DNA from 3 places in the Pseudomonas antarctica genome. Region 1 is predicted to be linked to each of the others. Evidence: riboswitches for the same ligand, from Rfam matches in the RefSeq annotation. Region 1 holds a riboswitch; each other region holds the start of a gene.
The links. A riboswitch is a leader RNA that binds a small molecule or an ion and turns the genes downstream of it on or off. The one in region 1 is predicted to bind cobalamin.

Region 2: it holds a riboswitch for cobalamin, as region 1 does, so the genes downstream of both, cobO (cob(I)yrinic acid a,c-diamide adenosyltransferase) here and A7J50_RS12170 (CbtB domain-containing protein) in region 1, are expected to answer to the same signal.
Region 3: it holds a riboswitch for cobalamin, as region 1 does, so the genes downstream of both, A7J50_RS19460 (ABC transporter substrate-binding protein) here and A7J50_RS12170 (CbtB domain-containing protein) in region 1, are expected to answer to the same signal.

What each region holds. Positions count from the first base shown of each region.
Region 1 covers NZ_CP015600.1:2,628,374-2,630,628, forward strand. Annotated here, with positions in the region: gene A7J50_RS12160 (cobalamin biosynthesis protein) at 1-187, opposite strand, end outside; gene A7J50_RS12165 (CbtA family protein) at 184-888, opposite strand; gene A7J50_RS12170 (CbtB domain-containing protein) at 900-1,088, opposite strand; cobalamin riboswitch at 1,185-1,397, opposite strand; cobalamin riboswitch at 2,177-2,255, shown strand, end outside.
Region 2 covers NZ_CP015600.1:4,600,252-4,602,506, forward strand. Annotated here, with positions in the region: gene A7J50_RS20825 (cobyrinate a,c-diamide synthase) at 1-303, opposite strand, end outside; gene cobO (cob(I)yrinic acid a,c-diamide adenosyltransferase) at 300-911, opposite strand; cobalamin riboswitch at 990-1,242, opposite strand; gene A7J50_RS20835 (PQQ-dependent sugar dehydrogenase) at 1,342-2,255, shown strand, end outside.
Region 3 covers NZ_CP015600.1:4,305,098-4,307,352, forward strand. Annotated here, with positions in the region: gene A7J50_RS19450 (ATPase domain-containing protein) at 1-241, opposite strand, end outside; gene A7J50_RS19455 (hypothetical protein) at 238-672, opposite strand; cobalamin riboswitch at 791-985, shown strand; gene A7J50_RS19460 (ABC transporter substrate-binding protein) at 1,099-2,109, shown strand; gene A7J50_RS19465 (FecCD family ABC transporter permease) at 2,106-2,255, shown strand, end outside.

The DNA.
Region 1 (2,255 bases):
GTAACGGCAGGTTCAGCATGTGAGCCAGGGCAAGCAAGCCCGGTTCATCCTGCTTGCGATCAATACTGGCCAGGGCCGCAATATGTTGGCGCTCAATACCGCCCTCGGCGAGGACGGCGTCAAACAGACCCAGCAGGGTGTGAACGTCACAACCCCGCCGGCATCCCAGCCCGACCACCAGCGTCATGCCGAGTAATGTTCGTCGCGGTTACGGCGGAACAGCCACGCGCTGATCAGGCCTAAGGCCAGCCAGAATGCAACGTTGGTCAGCTGCGATGCGATCTTGAACTGTGATTCCAGCGCTTCGGGGGCCAGCATCGAATGCACGAGGGGTTGCGGTGCGCCGATAACATGCGGGACGGCGATGATCGCCACACCCAGCACTTTCAGCAGCCCGTTGCGACCAAACACCAGCAGCGCGATACCGGCTGCGGTGGACGCCGCGGTGCCGATCCACCAGACCTGCCGTTGTGCCAAATCAGCCGCGGCAGTCCCCGGCAATTCCGGTGGCAGGCCCAAAGTGGGCGCCAGCACGAACGTCGCGTAACCCGCCAAGCCCCACAGCAGCCCTTGGGCCGTGCGAGTCGGCGCGCGCAGGGTGTAGAGACCTGCCAACATCAGCGCAAAACCGACGGCGACCACCAGGTTTCCGCCGGTGGTAGACAGCACGCGCTGCCAGCCATTTTCCGGCTCCCAAGCTTCGGCGTCGTGGATATGGGCTGCGGCACCTTCGGCATGTTCATGGGTCACTTCGACAGCAGACGGGGCTTTTTCAAAGGTTTCCGCCTGCAAAATCAGCGGTGCGACCCAGAAGCTTTGCAGCAGGGTCAGTAGCAGGGCGGCCAGCAAGCCGGTGAAACCTGCGGTTTGAGCAATACGCTTGATCATGTCGGCAGGCCTCAGTGGCACGGGAACGCGGCGCTGTGGCGGGTATCGTGGGCCGCGTTGTGCACCGCCTCGATATGCGAGAAACCGGCGAAATACACCAGGCAGGCGCCGAGGATCGAGGCACCGATGGCGGCGCTCAGGCGTTGGCTCAGGGTGGCGGAGCTACGGGTGGTGTGCGAGGTGCTGCTGATGATCGACATGGCGCGTCCCTTCTGGGTGTCAGGGTGGAACGAGCGCATGAAAACCCCGCGAGCCAGGCACGCAGAGTTTTAAACAGCGCCCGCCCACCGCGGGTTTGTTATCTGATTTTTTCGGGCCGGTCTCCGGGCTTGCGAGGGGGCTCTTGAACTAGAGTCCTGAAAGCATCGCCTTCCCATACCCGAGGGCACAGTGGCTGTGACGCTTCGCTCGCTTACCGTTGCGGGGGCAGCACCGGACTGGTCATGCACGCATGATTTACCGGTTTCCCGTTTCACCCTGTGAAGGGCACCCGAAACAAGGTGTGTAGGAGAGCATGGGGGTGGGAGGGGAGTCAATTGGGGTTTTTTGGTGGGTGTACATATCCGTTGCTGCGGTAACGGCGGCTTAGGGTTCCGCCCTTACGGCGGGTCACCTTTTTTACAAACGCCTAAAAAAGTAACCAAAAAACGCTTTGCCCCACCACTCGGTACCTCGCCCAGGCTCGGTATGCCCGCACTCCGGCTTGAATCCGTGGGCCGCCGCAATGGGCCATCCCTGGCCCAGTGCGGCTAACCCGGCGTCCTGCCGGGTTACCCACGGATTCAAGCCTGCGTTCGGCCATCGTGGTTAACGGGGCCTGTGAGATCAAGGTCAACAGCAGAGCACGGCGGCCTAGTAGCCGACCTGAGTGGTAGAAGCAAAAGCAGGGCAAAAACACGGCAACAACAGAACTGCTTTTCTGTGGGAGCTGGCTTGCCTGCGATGGCATCAACTGTGTGTCACTGACAGACCGAGATGTCTACATTGCAGGCAAGGCAGTCCCCACATTTGAATGCGTTCAGCGTCCAGGTTCAGGTCAGCTGCTAGGCCGCCGAACTCCGCTGTTGAGCTTTTTGATCTTAGGCGGCCCACTTAGGAATGCCGGAGGACGGGCACACCGAGCCTGGGCGAGGTGTCGAGTGGTGGGGTACTTTTGGTTGAGCCGGCATTTCGGGCCCTTTTCCAAAAGCGACCTGCCGTAAAGGCGGAACCTAAGCCGCCGTTACCGCAGCAACGGCTATGTACATCAACCAAACAACCCCATCATTGACCATCCCCCACGCACTGCGTAGCCTTGCACCTTCGAGGTTCTTCGGCCCAGGTCGAAGCTAAGAAGGGAACGCGGTTCAAGCCGCGGCTGCCCCCGC
Region 2 (2,255 bases), 2.0 Mb from region 1:
CGTGCCGTCGAACAGGCCCATCACGCCTTCGATCAGGATCAGGTCCGCCTCGCCCGCCGCTTCCCACAGCAAGCGGCGACTTTCCTGCTCGCCGACCATCCACATGTCCAACTGATACACAGGCGCACCGCTGGCACGCTCATGAATCATGGGGTCGAGAAAGTCCGGCCCGCATTTGAACACGCGCACCTTGCGCCCCAGGTTGCGGTGCAAACGCGCCAACGCAGCGGTCACGGTGGTTTTGCCCTGGCCGGACGCCGGTGCGGCGATCAGTACGGCCGGGCAATGACGGGGCTGATTCAAAGTTCGACGCCCTTCTGTGCCTTGATACCGGCCTGGAACGCATGCTTGAGCATGCCCATTTCGGTGACGGTGTCGCCCATTTCGACCATTTCAGGCTTGGCGCCACGGCCGGTGACCACTACGTGCTGCTTCGGTGGGCGGGCTTGCAGGTCGCTGAGCACTTGATCCAGGTCGAGGTAACCGTGCTTGAGGGCGATGTTCAGTTCGTCCAGCACCACCAGGCCAATGGACGGGTCTTGCAACAATTCGCGGGAAACCGCCCAGGCCGCTTCAGCGGCGGCGATGTCGCGCTGGCGGTCCTGGGTTTCCCAGGTAAAGCCTTCGCCCATCACGTGGAAGCGCACTTGCTCTGGGAAACGGCGGAAGAACAATTCTTCGCCCGTGCTGTGGCGCCCCTTGATGAACTGCACCACGCCGCACTGCATGCCGTGGCCCATGGCACGGGCCAGCATGCCAAATGCCGAACTGCTCTTGCCTTTACCGTTGCCGGTCAGTACCAGCAGCAATCCGCACTCGTTCGGGGAATTGGCGATGCGCTCGTCGATCACGGCTTTTTTGCGCAGCATGCGCGCCAGGTGGCGTTCGTCGCGGTCGGGGGAATCAGTCATGGCAGCTCTCCGTTGGGGCTGGACAAAAACGGCGGGCAGGAAAAAGAAAAAACAGACAGCCAAGCATCGCCCACCGTGATGCTGTTGGATGATCCAGGCCGGTCTCCGGACTCATAAGTGGCGCTCTTGCTCATCGAGCGAGCAGGCCAACGGCGCGCCTTCCCATATCACGCGGATACAGTGGCAAAAGGCACCGTTTTGACTCATTTACCGTTGCGGGGGCAGCGCCGGGATCGCGGCAGCACTGTGTACAAGTGCGCTCACTCACCGGCTTCCCTGTTTCACTCTGTCGGCGTATCCGCCACAGAGCACCTGGAACAAGCCGCGAAGGTTAGTGGGTTGGGGGTGGAGCGTCAATTAAAGCTGGCCTTGCACTTGAACCATCGGACTATCTCACTCCTCTACCCTTACAGGTATTAAGGAGAAAACCATGCATAAAACCAGACTCGCCTTACTGATCATGCTGGCAGGCACCCTCGCCGCCTGCGGCGAAAGCTCCACGTTGAAGGTCTCCGATGGCACCGGGCCTTCGCCCAAACTGCCGGAGCCGAACAAAACCCTGATCCCCACCGTAAACATTGCCCCGGCCATCGGCTGGCCCGACGGCGCGAAGCCAACCGCCGCCGCCGGCACTCAGGTGTCGGCGTTTGCCGAAGGCCTGGACCACCCGCGCTGGCTGTATGTTTTGCCGAATGGCGATGTGCTGGTGGCGGAAACCAACGCCCCGCCCAAGCCGGATGATGCCAAGGGTATTCGCGGCTGGGTGATGGAGAAGGTCATGGGCCGCGCAGGCGCAGGCGTGCCAAGCCCGAATCGCATCACGCTGCTGCGCGATGCCGACCACGACGGCGTCGCCGAGACCCGCACGGTGTTCCTGGAGAATCTCAATTCACCGTTCGGCATGACGCTGGTGGGTAACGACCTTTACGTCGCCGATTCGGACAAACTGCTGCGCTTCCCCTATCAGCCAGGCGAAACCTCGATCAAGCAAGCGGGTACCACAGTGGTCGACCTGCCGGGCGGCAGTATCAACCACCACTGGACGAAAAACGTGGTGGCCAGCAAGGACGGTCGCAAGCTGTACGTGAGTGTCGGCTCCAACAGCAACGTGGGCGAGAACGGCCTGAAGGCAGAAGAAGGTCGCGCGGCGATCTGGGAAGTCGACCGCTCCACAGGCCAGCACCGCATTTTTGCTTCCGGGCTGCGCAACCCGAACGGCATGGCCTGGGAACCGCAGAGCGGCAAGCTGTGGACGGCGGTTAACGAGCGCGACGAGATCGGCAGCGACCTGGTGCCCGACTACATTACCTCGGTCAAGGATGGCGCATTTTACGGCTGGCCCTT
Region 3 (2,255 bases), 1.7 Mb from region 1:
AATCGAATTGCTGCTGATAGCGCAGCATCTTCAGCGGCGGCTCACCGAGCACGGTAAAGAACAGCGCCGGGCGCTCCGGCGTGGCCAGGGCAAACATCATCTGGTGCGCCAGGGTGGTTTTGCCACAGCCCGGCGGGCCTGCAATCAGGTTGAACGAAAACTCCGGCAGGCCTCCGCCCAGGACCTCGTCCAGTCCTGGCACACCCGTGGCCAGACGGTTGATAGTCACTTTGGTGCTCATGGCGAAATTTCCTGCGCAGAGGTGTCGCTCGAAGAAGGCTGCCACACGTCAACCAGCAGACGTGCAGTGAGTGAGGGCCCGATCAGCGTAGTCAGAAGTTCGTAGAGGGTTGTCAACAACACCTCACCGAAGAACAACGCGTCGGTTTCGTTCTGCTCGACGAGTACGGATTTGAGAGCAATCAGATCCATCGCAGCCGGCACACTGTCATAGGTGCCGGCCAGGCGTGGGTGGGTCGAGACGCACAGGTGGAAGCTGCGGCGGTACAGCGCAACAACGCCCTGCTGGCCAATAATGGGCGTCAATGCTGCGCCCATATCCTGCAAAATCGAAACAATCGCCTCGGCGATGCTTGCAGTGTCAGCGTGCTGGCCAACACGGTGCGCCAGAGAAGCTACGATCCGGCGGCTCTCTTCGCTATGCGTGGGCATGTCTGACTAATATCTGATGAACAAAAGCTGATGGTACACCCTATATCGGCAGATAGAGACCCCATCGGCTGCGGCTGGCCAATTGCGCGCGGATCAGGCTCCCGCTGCCCGCCACGATCGACTACCATACCGCGCCGGTTCCCAAATGGGACTAATAGGGAATTCGACGCGCGGCACATCGCGCCAATCGAAACTGCCCCCGCAACTGTAGGTGCCGAGCCTGCTCCACATCGCCACTGGGCATTGCCCGGGAAGGCCGGAGCGTGGCGACGACGCATCAGTCAGGAGACCTGCCGGCCCAGTAACTCACTAACCGGCGGGGTGTCCGGGAAGGACGTCCTCGCCTGCCTGAACCGCAGCCTTCGAGGGGGTGTTTCCGAACCGTACCGCTCCAGTTCCACGTACGGTCCATACGGAGATTGCCCCATGCTGCCACGCGTCACCGCCCTGCTCACCGGCTTGGGCTTCTGCGCCCTGGCCCACGCGGCCCCCACTCATTACCCGCTGACGGTGCAGAACTGCGGTAGCACGCTGACCTTCGCGCAGGCACCCGCGCGCAGCGTGACCATCGGCCAGGCAGCCACTGAAATGCTCTATGCACTGGGCGTGGCCGACACGGTGGTCGGCACCTCGCTGTGGTTCAACCGCGTATTGCCCACGTTCAAGGCGCAGAACGACACCATCGAGCGCCTGGCCGATAACGAGCCAAGCTTCGAAGCCGTGATCGCCAAGCGCCCGCAACTGGTGGCCGCCGAGCTGGAATGGGTGGTCGGCCCGCAGGGCGTGGTTGGCACCCGCGAGCAATTCCACGAGCTGAAGATTCCCACCTACCTGCTGCCCTCCGACTGCGAAGGCAAGGACAACCTGGTGGGTGCCGACGGCACGCGGCTGGAGCCGTTCCGCATCGACACAATTTACAAAAGCATCCGCCAACTGGCCGAGATCTTCGATGTACAGGATCGCGGCCAGCAACTGAACGACGAGCTCAAGGCGCGCCTGGCCAACTCCGTCGCCACCGCGCAGAGCAAAGGCCTCAAGCAGGCCAGTGCGCTGGTCTGGTTCTCCAGCGCCGAGATGGCCAGCGACCCGTACGTCGCCGGCCACAAAGGTGTCCCCGAGTTCATGCTGGAAACCCTGGGCCTGCACAACGTCGTGCAGTCCGATGAAGAGTGGCCCGCCGTCGGCTGGGAAACCCTCGCCAAGGCCAACCCGACCTTCCTCGTGATCGCCCGCATGGACCGCCGCCGCTACCCAGCCGACGACCATGAAAAGAAACTCGCCTTCCTGCGCAGCGACCCGGTAACCCGCAACATGGACGCGGTGAAACACAACCGCATCATCGTCCTCGACGCCCTGGCCTTGCAGGCCAGCATCCGCACGTTCGATGGCCTGGAACAACTGGCCCACGCCATCGACGGCTACGACCTGCCCAAATGATACGCACCCTGCTCGCCCTAGCCCTGTTACTGCTCGCCGTGCTCGCCGGTGTGGCCATCGGCGAAACCGCCATCTCGCCGCAGGTCGTGCTCCAGGTGCTCGCCAATAAACTGTGGGCGGAGGGTTACGTGCTGGACCCGATCGAC